3 regions of the Paenibacillus provencensis genome follow, and region 2 is predicted to be linked to each of the others. Evidence: riboswitches for the same ligand, from Rfam matches in the RefSeq annotation. Region 2 holds a riboswitch; each other region holds the start of a gene.
The links. A riboswitch is a leader RNA that binds a small molecule or an ion and turns the genes downstream of it on or off. The one in region 2 is predicted to bind thiamine pyrophosphate.

Region 1 (4,039 bases), 260 kb from region 2:
AGCTTGTTTAATTGAGATTAATTCTCAATTAAATCTTTACTTTGGTCATCAATTCTCTTATAATTTATGTAACCAGGTTTCACGTGATGAAACAGAGAGGGGATTATGCATGGAAGAGCAAGATCGCAAATTAACGGTACGAGCGGTCGAGAGGGCGTTGGACATTTTGTTATGCTTTACAGAGCAATCAGATCTGGGTCTTACCGAAATTTCTGGCAAGATCGGTTTACATAAAAGTACGGTGCATCGTTTGCTGACAACACTTGAGGACAGGGGATTTGTTGTGCGTAATCCTTTGACGGAGAAGTATCGGCTTGGCATTCGAATTTGGGAGCTTGCGGCACATATGTCCCAGAGTGATGACCCGGCCATCCTCTTGCTGCCTGCAATGGAGCGCCTTCGTGATCGCTTGGGAGAAACGGTTAGCTTGTATTTGAAGGATGGCAATGAACGGATACGCGTTCAGGCCGTGCAGAGCAATCAAGCGATTCGAAGGGTAGCACCTGTAGGTGTAAGGCTGCCATTGTCGGTTGGAGCATCGAGTAAAGTGTTGGTTGCGTTTGCAGCAAGAGAAGAGCAGGAGCAGCTGATACGCAATTTTGATACCCCCTTGTCAGTTGATCAAGATATTTATTTGAGTCAGCTGCAAGAAATCAGGGAATTGGGATATGCAACGAGCTATGAAGAGAGAGAGCCTGGAGCAGCAGCCGTATCAGCGCCGATCTTTGATCGCAAGGGCAATGTGGCAGCGGCCTTGTCTTTATCCGGACCGATAAGCAGGCTGTCGGAAGAGACGCTTCGGGAATACGCACCTATTGTTATGGAGACAGCCGCGCAAATGGGATTTATGCTGAGGTAGCTCTCCTTTGTAATGAACGAATGGAGAATAAAGGTTGAAAATGTGCTGTGAATGAGATAATCTTGTATGGACCTCAATTTAGACGAAGGATAGGGGTCAAACATGAATAACAATAACAATTTACTAGGGGAGCCCGAAATGCCGGGCTGAGATGGTACTGCAAGGTGCCGGACTCTTTGTACCTGATCTGGATCATACCAGCGTAGGGAAGTAATTGGCGATAAATATCGATAAGATCCGTGATATATGGTGAAGGTTCTGCTATTAACCTATGCAGCTCCATTAGCCTGTACACAACACAAGATCTTATATGGATTAGAGCTGATTCCCCCTGTGGGAATCAGCTCTTTTTGTTGCTGCAGCTTCTATATAACTGGCTATCGTTTGTATAGCTTCTGTCTTTCAAACACAGCTCAGGAGAGGGCTTCCCAACTCGAACAAAGGAGGAAGCACGTATGAATCATTCAAACACAGGAATGAACACAGAGGCATCGGCTTTAAGAGAAGAGCATTTGAAGGGTGAATCTGGAAGGCTCCAGCCATTCCCCTCGAGCAAGAAGGTATACATTCAAGGATCGCGCCCGGACATTGCTGTACCTGAGCGCGAAATTGAACTTCATCCCACCAGTACGCCCCAAGGAGTAGAGCAGAATGAGCCATTTCGGGTGTACGATACAAGCGGACCGATGGGAGATTTGAACGGTGAAGTCGATATCCGTCAGGGTCTTCCTTTGCTGCGCCGGAATTGGATACTTGAGCGTGAAGATGTTGAGTTTTATGAAGGAAGAGCAATCCGTCCAGAGGATAATGGGATTCGGTCCGATAGAAGTGCGCAGCAGGAGATAGAGGTGTTCCCGGGCGTCAGAAGGCAGCCGCTTCGAGCCAAGTCAGGACGCTGTGTGACTCAGATGCATTATGCCAAAAAAGGGATCGTGACCCCTGAGATGGAGTTTGCCGCAATCCGGGAGGGGCTTGAAGCGGAGTTTGTAAGGAGTGAAATTGCCAGAGGAAGAGCAATCCTGCCTTCTAACATCAACCATCCGGAGAGTGAGCCGATGCTGATCGGAAGCCGATTCCATGTCAAGATCAATGCGAATATCGGGAACTCTGCAGTTTCCTCTTCTATTGAGGAGGAAGTGGAGAAGATGAGCTGGGCCGTTCACTGGGGAGCGGATACGGTCATGGACCTGTCGACCGGCCGTCATATTCATACGACGAGAGAATGGATTATCCGCAATTCTCCTGTGCCGATAGGCACAGTTCCACTGTATCAAGCGCTGGAGAAGGTAAACGGGGAGGCGGAGAAACTCTCTTGGGAGATTTACAGAGATACGCTGATTGAGCAAGCGGAGCAGGGAGTTGATTATTTTACGATCCATGCGGGAGTACTGCTCAGATATATTCCAATGACAGCAGAGCGAATGACCGGAATTGTGTCACGGGGCGGCTCTATTATGGCAGCATGGTGCCTGGCGCATCATCAGGAGAACTTTTTGTATACTCATTTTGAAGAGATCTGTGAAATTATGAGCAGATATGATGTTGCTTTTTCACTTGGAGATGGACTGAGACCCGGCAGTATCTATGATGCCAATGATGAGGCTCAAATGGCTGAGCTGGCAACACTCGGGGAGCTGACGCAGATCGCCTGGAAGCATGATGTACAGGTGATGATCGAAGGTCCGGGACACGTGCCTATGCACAAGATCAAAGAGAACGTTGATCTGCAGATGGAGATCTGCCAGGAAGCCCCATTTTACACGCTGGGTCCACTTACAACAGATATTGCTCCCGGATATGATCACATTACGTCTGCCATTGGAGCGGCGATGATCGGTTGGTTTGGTACCTCCATGCTATGTTATGTTACGCCGAAGGAGCATTTGGGACTACCTGATAAGAACGATGTGAGGGAGGGGGTCATTGCCTATAAAATCGCTGCCCATGCAGCCGATCTGGCCAAGGGTCACCCAAGAGCACAAAAAAGAGACGATGCCCTCTCCAAGGCAAGATTTGAGTTCCGCTGGAAGGACCAGTTCAATCTGTCTCTTGATCCGGAGCGTGCTCTATCCTACCACGATGAGACTCTTCCAGCCGAAGGTGCAAAAACAGCGCATTTTTGTTCCATGTGTGGTCCGAAATTTTGCAGTATGCGCATCACTCAGGATATTCGGAATATGGCATCCGCCAAAGGAGTTAGTGAGAAGGAAGCGATTCATGCAGGCATGCAGGAGAAGGCGGAGGAATATCGTGGTCAGAACAGGTGATTAGATCCTTACCGTTTACATTAGGAAAATAATGAGAGAGGTCGTTTCACAGATTGCAGATTCTCTAGTTGGGTAAAATAAATGTGAGAGCCATAGGAATGTGAGAGCGATATGACAGCTGTCAAAATTTCATATGATGCCAAGGAGGGAATCGCATTTATGAATACTCCAGTAGCGAATCAAGAAGCAATTGAGACGGTGAGAGATTTGATCAAAGGTATAGATACAGCGATGCTGACAACTGTAACAACAGAAGGGCTTGTCTCCCGTCCGATGAAGACTCAGGAGGTTGAATTCGACGGAGATCTTTGGTTCTTGACGAAAAAGGACACAAACAAATATCAGGAATTGATTCAGAATCCGTTGGTCAATGTAGCCTATGTCGGTAAATCCTATGTTTCCATTCGGGGGGAAGTGGAGCTGATTCAGGATCCGGCGAAAGTGAAGGAATTTTGGAACAAAGCCTATGAGATGCTGCTTGATGTTTCCTATGATGATCCTTCGCTGGTGCTCATTAAGATTCAGGCAGATACCGCCGAGTATTGGGAAACAGGCAGCAAAACCAAGCTGGTCAAGAATCTTATTAACAAAATGACAGGTAATAGTGAGATGGATTTGAACAAGACCGTAGATCTGTAACGGAGCTTGTATATGATCATACTTACCAGGGGGTCCTCATATGGGGGCCCCCACTTTTTTGTGTGCTTCATATTTAATGCAGTGAATCAACTTCATATTTGAGAACCGATATTCATAAATTACACTCCTTCTTAGGGGGCTGTAAGATTTCGTGATTTCCTCATTTTGCATAAAGCAGGAACTCTTGAAACAAAATAGGATGACTTCAAAATTTTCCAGTAAAGAAGGTGTTCCCTGTGTATTTTTATAAAGAGGATCTCATCAACATTATCGT
Region 2 (4,039 bases):
CGGATGTCAGACACTTCTAGTAAAGGATCCATAAGATTATCCTCCTCTCGTTACTGGATTCGATTCGATGGCTGCTGCCGTCTCATGAATTGGATTTTCTATGATCATCTGTCTTATAGCGGACGAGCGCTCTCTCCAGCATAGCGATGACGGCGAAGAGGAGCAGGCTCAAGAGGACGATGATGGCCATGGCGACGAATACCCGGTCTGTCCGATAGGCCGATTTTTGCAGCATCATATAATAGCCGATGCCTTTATCTGTGCCGATCCATTCGGCGATGACTGCGCCCATGACGCTGTAGGTTGCTGCGATTTTTAGACCAGAGAAAATGGACGGGAGCGCGTGAGGCACCTCCAGCTTGCGGAAGATTTGCCCTTTGCTGGCTCCGGCCATTCTCATGTAGCTCAGCATTGCGCGATCCGTTTGCATCAGTCCGTCCATGGCAGATACCGCGATCGGAAAGAAGCAGACGAGCGTAATAACGATGATCTTGGGCAGCAGGCCGAATCCGAACCAGATCATCAGAAGCGGCGCGAGCGCAATCGTCGGAATATTCTGGCTCAGGATGAGCAATGGATATAGGGCTGTTTTCATAAATGGAACCAGATGCAGCAGCATGGCCGTTAGAAGTCCGATCGCAGCGCCAATGCCGAAGCCGAGCAGGGTGAGCTGTACGGTCGCCCAAGTATGCTCCGTAAGACTTGCCGCCTGTGCAGCTGCTTCGCGGGTAATATCAACAGGACTTGGCAGAATCCACTTCTCAATGTGAAAAAGCGGCACGGCTATTTGCCATACCGCCAAAAAGAGGATGACCGCCGCGACAGGCGGCAGCACACTTCTTACAACACGTTTCATGATGGATACTTCTCCGTTAATCCTTCCATGCTGATTCCGCTTGGATAATGGGCAATCTTGATTTGTGAAATAATGCTCGGGCTGCCAGCCTCAATGAGTACCTCATGAACTCTTTGCACAATTTCGAGCAGTTCGGGAAGCTCGCCCTCCAGGGTCGTTTCGAGTGGATGAACCTGATATTTCACGCCGGATTGCTGTATCACTTCAATGGCACGGTCCACATAAGGAATCGAATCTTCTCCATTCGGTGTTTTTGGAATAACTTGAATGCTTAGTAATGTTTGAGCCATTTGGTTCACCAACGCTTTCCTTTAATAATTATTGATGTGGCAGAAATTCATTCGTAAAAGCCTTCTCGACATCCAGTGGCTGGTCTAGCAGCTCGTGCTCTACCATCCAGTCGGAGTAGTTTTGCCATACCTCTGCTTTTTGTTCGCCCCAGTGCGCAGCATCATCCTGATATTTCGGGCTGAGCCACTTCTGGCTCTCAAGCACAAGCTCTTTATCGAGGTCAGGTACGGCCTCGCTCAATATCCCTGCGGCTTCTTCCGGATGATCAATCGTATATTCATAGCCTTTGGTCGTTGCGCGCATGAAGGCTTTGACAAGCTCAGGATCCTCATCAATGGTTGCCTCATTCGTGATAAGTACAGGAGTGTAGTAATCAAGCTTCTCGGAATAGTCCTTAACGTAGAACATATCAATCGGCTCACCGCGGAGCTCGGCTTCAATACCCGTCCAGGCGTAGAATATCCATGCAAAATCAATGTCTCGCTTCGTTGCGGTAAAGAAGTCGGCATCGCCGATGTTCACATTATTCACTTTGCTTACATCCGCGCCTTCCATACCCATAATTGTATCCAGAACTGCCGAGTCGATGGGGTTGCCCCATCCTCCATAGGTTTTGCCTTCAAAGTCCTTCGGAGACTCGATGTTCCGGTCAGCAGGCGCTGCAAAGCCGGAGGTATTATGCTGAATGACGGCAGCAATGGATACGATCGGGACACCTTGTGTCCGAGCTTGGGTAACCCCTTCTTGGTAGCTTACGCCAAAAGGAACCTCACCAGAAGCGACCATTGTATCTGCACCGGCTTGGCCGGGCTGAATAATCTCTACATTCAGGCCCTCCTCCTCGTAGAAGCCTTGGCTGACTGCTGCGTATAAGCCCGTATGATTCGTATTTGGCGTCCAGTCCAGTACGACCTTGATGTCGCGGAGGCTTTCACTCGCTGCCGGTTCCTCCGAGCCTGCGCCAGAATCTTCATTCGCTGTGCCGCTGCTGCCGCAAGCAGTGACGATCGTCATGAGTGTAATGAGAAGCAGGATTCCTAACTTTTTGTACATGTTTCTCTCTCCTTTTAAATTACCCCTATTATTGACGAAATTTCCATTTCAACTTCTATAAGTTCAAGAGAGGCTTCCTTGAAAGCCATCCTGAAACGGGAGATCGTTAGAGTGGGAGTGCATTCTTGCGATCATAATAAAAAAAGCGTCCCAGATAAGGGACGCATGCAGACGTAAGGGCTAAGGGCTGTCTAAATATAGAACAGCACACTCGAAGTTCTCTCCATTCCTACGCTGGCATTACCCAGATCAGGTTTAAAGGGTACGTATCTAACACGCTTTCACGGATACTATCTCAGCCGGCTAACCCAGCACCCCTTGAGGTTAAATATGAAGTTTAGGACATTTCAGAAGCTAATTATAGCCCTCCTTGGCAGGAAAGTACAGCATATTCAGGAATAAAATCATTGTAATGTGGAAATGTCTAAACTATAATACCTTTAATTGAAAACGTGAAAAATGCCAATGAAGAGCATCCAACTCGGAGGTATTCTCGTCAAGGGAAAGTTTATACTGACCCCTAAGTTAATCGGAACCGCCCGTTATTGCGGAACCAAAGAGATTGAAGTGAGACTTAATGCTGACCGCATGAAGGCTGCTTCAATAAATTGGGTGGCACCGCGAGCATAGAGCGCTCCTCGTCCCAACGGATGAGGGCGCTCTATGCTTTTTTAGTATAACGAATTTAACTTAGGGGTGACGTGAATGCTGGATATGAAATGGATTAGGGAGCATGCAGAGCAGGTTCAGGAAGCAGCTAATTGGAAGAGAATAGACATATCCATAAATGAGCTGCTAATGTGTGATGATGCGCGTAGGGAGCTGATTACCGAAGTGGAGAAGCTCCGGCAACAGCGAAATGTCGAGTCGGAGAGAATAGGACAGCTGATAAGAGAGGCCAAACAGGAGGAGGCAGCGGCTGCCCGTGAAGCTGTGCGGCAGGTAAACGGACAACTAGAGGAAGCAGAAGCAAGGCTCGCCGAGGTGACGGAACGTTATAACAAGCTGCGGCTGCTTGTCCCGAATGTTGTATCCCCTGACACACCCCGAGGGCAGAGCGATAAGGATAATGTCATTGTAAGGAAGGTTGGAGAGGTCAGTTCGCCTCCATTCCCAGTCAAGGACCATATGGAACTCGGAGAGCTTCATGATCTCATTGACGCTCCACGCGGAGTCAAAGTTGGCGGCTCGCGCAGCTACTATCTGAAGGGCGACGGAGTTCTGCTGCACCGCGCCGTTCAGCAGCTTGCACTGGATATTGTGATGAAGCACGGCTTCGTACCGATGGAGGTGCCGATTATGGTCAGGGAAGAGGCGCTGGAGAACACCGGATTTTTCCCGAGCGGTCGTGACCAGACTTATGAGCTTGCAGGAGATGATAAGTTTCTGATCGGTACTTCAGAGGTTCCGCTCATCTCGTATTATGCTGGGGAAGTGATTGATGTGGCAGCACCGGTTCGTCTGGCGGCCGTATCGACAAGCTTCCGGAGCGAAGTCGGCTCTGCGGGACGTGACGTGCGCGGGCTCTACCGGGTGCATCAGTTTGCCAAAGTAGAGATGGTCGTCCTGACAGAGGCTGATCCGGAGGTGTCAGAAGAGATGCTCCAGGAAATTACGGGCTACGCTGAAGAGCTGCTACAGGCGCTAGAGCTTCCATACCAGGTGGTTGCAGTATGCACAGGTGATATGTCTCAAAAAACATATAAACAGTATGATATTGAGACTTGGATGCCTAGCCGGGGCAGCTATGGGGAGACGCATTCGTCGTCGAACCTGCATGATTTTCAGGCGCGCCGCTCCAATATCCGCTATAGGGGTACCGATGGTCAATTGAGGTAT
Region 3 (4,039 bases), on a different contig from region 2:
GTAGGTAAATCAACGCTGATGAATATTTTGACAGGACAGCTGCTGAAGGACAGCGGCAAAGTGGAGTGGACACCGAAAGTCCGTTATGGATACCTGGATCAGCATACCAAGCTGACACCGGGCAACACGATTCGTGATGTTCTGAAGGATGCATTCCTGCCTTTGCTCGAGCTGGAAAAAGAGATGATGGTCATTACCGAGAAGATGGCAGATGCATCTCCAGAAGAACTAGAGCTGCTGCTTGAAGAGATGGGTGAGATTCAGGAGCAGCTGGATATTGGCGACTTTTATTTAATTGATGTAAAAGTAGAAGAGATGGCCAATGGGCTCGGCCTGAATGCGATAGGTCTTGACCGGGATGTGTCTGCCCTAAGCGGTGGGCAGCGGACGAAGGTACTATTAGCCAAGCTGCTTCTAGAGAAGCCGAATGTTCTTCTCCTGGACGAGCCTACGAACTATTTGGACGTTGAGCATATTGAATGGCTGACTCGTTATTTGAAGGATTATCCTTACGCATTTATGCTGATTTCACATGATACCGAGTTTATGAATCAGGTCGTGAACGTCATCTATCATCTCGAATTTGCGAAGCTGACACGTTATTCGGCGAACTACAACAAGTTCCTTGAGATGGCGGATATCAACAAGAATCAGCATATTGATGCTTACGAGAAGCAGCAGGAGTATATTAAGAAGCAAGAAGATTTTATCCAACGCAATAAGGCTCGATATTCAACCTCAGGACGGGCGAAGAGCCGTGAGAAGCAGCTGGATCGTATTGATCGCATTGATCGTCCTGAGGAAGCGGCCAAGCCGGTGTTCGGTTTCAAGGATGCTCGCGCAAGCGGCAAAACCGTATTTGAAGGCATCGATTTTGAGATTGGTTATGACTATCCGCTGCTTCCCAAAATGACAATGACGATTGAGCGGGGAGACAAGATTGCGATTGTCGGATGTAACGGCGTCGGTAAATCTACGCTTCTTAAGACGATTCTCGGAAAAATCCCTGCGCTCAGCGGGAAGACCTATCTAGGAGATTTCCTATTCCCGGCTTATTTCGAACAGGAAGTCCGTCCTGGCAAAATTACGCCAATTGATGATGTATGGAATGAATTTTCTCATTTGAATCAGCATGAAGTGCGTGCTCATCTTGCGCGCTGTGGTCTTAAGAATGAACATATTACAAGACCGCTGAACATGCTGAGCGGGGGAGAACAGGCGAAGGTGCGTCTATGCAAGCTCATGATGCGAGAGACGAATTGGATTCTATTCGATGAGCCGACCAATCACTTGGATGTTGTAGCCAAGGAAGAGTTGAAGCGTGCACTGAAAGAATTCAAAGGGACTGTATTGCTCGTTTCCCACGAACCGGATTTCTACGAGGATTGGGTAACCAAGACCTGGAATGTAGAAGAATGGTCAGCTAAAGTTTAAATCATAAGTAAAGTTGAGACTTAGGACGAGGATCAAGGTGTTTTTTCTTAAGTACTTCTTCAAGAGAGAGTCTTAGATAATAAATGTCTTAGAATTATTGCTTTCCAAATCCTTGCTTTCCAAATCCTTGCTTATGTGCTAACATATTCAACGTAATTCTACAACTGAATAGTATTTTCACTAGGGGGGCCGCGCGTAAGCGGCTGAGATGGAATGAATCGATTCCGGACTCTTTGTACCTGATCTGGATTATACCAGCGTAGGGAAGTGGGAACTGATATGAGGCATGAACGTAGGTTTCGTAATTCAACGAATGCGATATTTTGCGTAAATCTCATCCATCAGTAGTTGCATTTCTAAATGTAATCATGACCACTTCCTTTTGGGAGTGGTTTTTTTGTTGCTACGGCTGCGCTAGGAAACATGTGAGGCTTGTATCCACCACTTATTCATCTGTTCCAAAAAGGAGTTGATCTGTCATATTAGTGTCTGAATTTGAACTGCATGTGATCTCATCTCACTCCCCATCCTCCGCTGACTGGATTCAAGTATTCTCTAAAATATGGTCATATGCGACCGCCGTACATATCCGAGATAAAAAGTGCACGGTTAAGGAAATCGAGCAGTTTATTGATATCCTGGCGCTTAATCAGATTCCAATGAGTAGATTGGGACTGAATCGTCAAGCGGAGCTGGTATGCAAGTATGGCGCAGCCATTCTCCAAATCGGGATGAAGGAGCTTCATCACATCCAGTGTCTCAAGAACTCAATGACAAACAGGGGGATGTCAAAAACACGAATTGGGGTTTCTGTCCATTCCCTACAGGAGGCACAACAGGCCGAGCACCAAGGAGCCGATTTCATAATGTACGGTCATGTTTATCCTTCCTCTAGTAAGCCGGGTGCTGCTCCAAGAGGAATTGCCTCATTACGGCAGGTCTGTACAGAGGTACATGTTCCGGTCATTGCTATTGGAGGGATCAAGCCGACACATATTCATGAAATTGTTAATGCTGGTGCATCAGGTATTGCTGTGATATCAGGAGTGATGAATGCAGCCGATCCACTTGGTGCAGTGCTCGAATATCATAATGCACTATGTCGTTATAGAGAGGTTAAGTAAATGAGGAGGACGGATATGCAACATTACGAACAGAACGTCGATACCAGTCGCAGGTCAGAATTTATCGTGGTGGGCGGGGGCATTATCGGTTCAGCCATCGCTTATTATTTGGCGCGGGATGGTAAGGATGTTCTGCTGTTGGAGGGAGAACGTATTGCATCTGGAGCTTCAGGAGCTGCCGCAGGCATGCTGGCCCCGCATTTAGAATCCTTCTCGACTCCTGCCCTGAAAAACTTGGCTGAACGCAGTCTTGAGCTAATCCGATCACTTGTAGATGATTTATCCATTTCAACTCCTATCGATGTCGCTCTATGCAGTGCAGGATTTGTCTCACCGTTTAAGGATCTTCCTAAGAAATCAATGAACATAGGTCAACAAGAATATTGGAATCGATCCAGGCTTAGAAGTGAAATTCCAGCGATCTGTGACCAAGCCGAATGCGCTTATTATTATCCCGATCAGCTTCAGCTGTTACCGGGCCAATTAAACAGAGCTCTCATTGATGCTGCTAGAGCCAAAGGAGCGCGTTATCTGGAACAACAGCCAGTGGTTTCACTAGATATCCAGTGTGGCACCGTTCGTGGGGTTGAGACATTAACAGACAGTTACTCCTGTAATAACGTCATTATCGCATCAGGACTCGGACAGGGTATGGGGGATGTGCTGTCCAATTTGGGAATAAATCTTCCTACAGTGCCTGTCAAAGGTGAAATCATTGCCGTTTCCTTACCTGAGATCAGATTGGATTATACCATTTATACGCATGATGTTTATCTTGTGCCAAAGCCAGGGGGAGAAATATGGATTGGGGCGACGAGCATTCCTTTTAATCATGACAAGAGGGTATCCATAAAAGGAATGCTTCGGCTGCTTCACGAGGGAAGCATGTGGATTCCGCAGCTTGAACACGCTGCTTATACTCGTTCCTGGGCAGGACTCAGACCGCAAACGATAGATGGTTTGCCTTATATCGGACAGTACAAAGGAGTTACAGGACTATACATTGCAGCCGGGCATTATCGTAATGGAATTCTTCTAAGCGCAGTAACAGGAGAAATTATTAGCAGACTTGTAGCAGGTGAGAGTGAAGAAGAGCTCGGAATTACCGAGTTCTCACCTATGCGAATCTTGGAGAAGGGCAGGTTGGTTCATTGAAGCTAGTCATTAACGGACAACATAAACCAATTGATGATTCAGTTATTTCAGTTAGCGATTTAATATCGTTCCTTGAATTAGGTGTCAAAACGGTCGTGGTTGAGTGGAATGATCAAATATTATCGAAAGACCTACATTCCACTACAAAGCTTGCAGATGGTGATAAGATCGAGATCGTTCATTTTGTGGGAGGCGGTTAATGATGTTGAACATTGGAAGTTATAATTTTCGTTCACGGCTGTTATTAGGTACTGGAAAATTCGATGATCTGTATGTTCAGCGCAAAGCGGTAGAGATCTCTGAAACGGAAGTGCTTACTTTTGCGG

Region 1: another riboswitch for thiamine pyrophosphate. It lies ahead of thiC (phosphomethylpyrimidine synthase ThiC); the one in region 2 lies ahead of ACFQ3J_RS19205 (ABC transporter substrate-binding protein).
Region 3: another riboswitch for thiamine pyrophosphate. It lies ahead of ACFQ3J_RS03400 (thiamine phosphate synthase); the one in region 2 lies ahead of ACFQ3J_RS19205 (ABC transporter substrate-binding protein).

The regions. Positions count from the first base shown of each region.
Region 1 covers NZ_JBHTKX010000003.1:359,473-363,511, forward strand. The annotation lists gene ACFQ3J_RS20375 (IclR family transcriptional regulator) at 110-859, shown strand; TPP riboswitch at 975-1,085, shown strand; gene thiC (phosphomethylpyrimidine synthase ThiC) at 1,336-3,126, shown strand; gene ACFQ3J_RS20385 (pyridoxamine 5'-phosphate oxidase family protein) at 3,286-3,765, shown strand; gene ACFQ3J_RS20390 (manganese catalase family protein) at 4,002-4,039, shown strand, end outside.
Region 2 covers NZ_JBHTKX010000003.1:100,948-104,986, forward strand. The annotation lists gene ACFQ3J_RS19190 (ABC transporter ATP-binding protein) at 1-32, opposite strand, end outside; gene ACFQ3J_RS19195 (ABC transporter permease) at 83-856, opposite strand; gene ACFQ3J_RS19200 (MTH1187 family thiamine-binding protein) at 853-1,146, opposite strand; gene ACFQ3J_RS19205 (ABC transporter substrate-binding protein) at 1,175-2,200, opposite strand; TPP riboswitch at 2,410-2,529, opposite strand; gene ACFQ3J_RS19210 (hypothetical protein) at 2,666-2,830, shown strand; gene serS (serine--tRNA ligase) at 2,906-4,039, shown strand, end outside.
Region 3 covers NZ_JBHTKX010000001.1:687,299-691,337, forward strand. The annotation lists gene ACFQ3J_RS03395 (ABC-F family ATP-binding cassette domain-containing protein) at 1-1,434, shown strand, start outside; TPP riboswitch at 1,607-1,717, shown strand; gene ACFQ3J_RS03400 (thiamine phosphate synthase) at 1,920-2,558, shown strand; gene ACFQ3J_RS03405 (NAD(P)/FAD-dependent oxidoreductase) at 2,574-3,713, shown strand; gene thiS (sulfur carrier protein ThiS) at 3,710-3,913, shown strand; gene ACFQ3J_RS03415 (thiazole synthase) at 3,916-4,039, shown strand, end outside.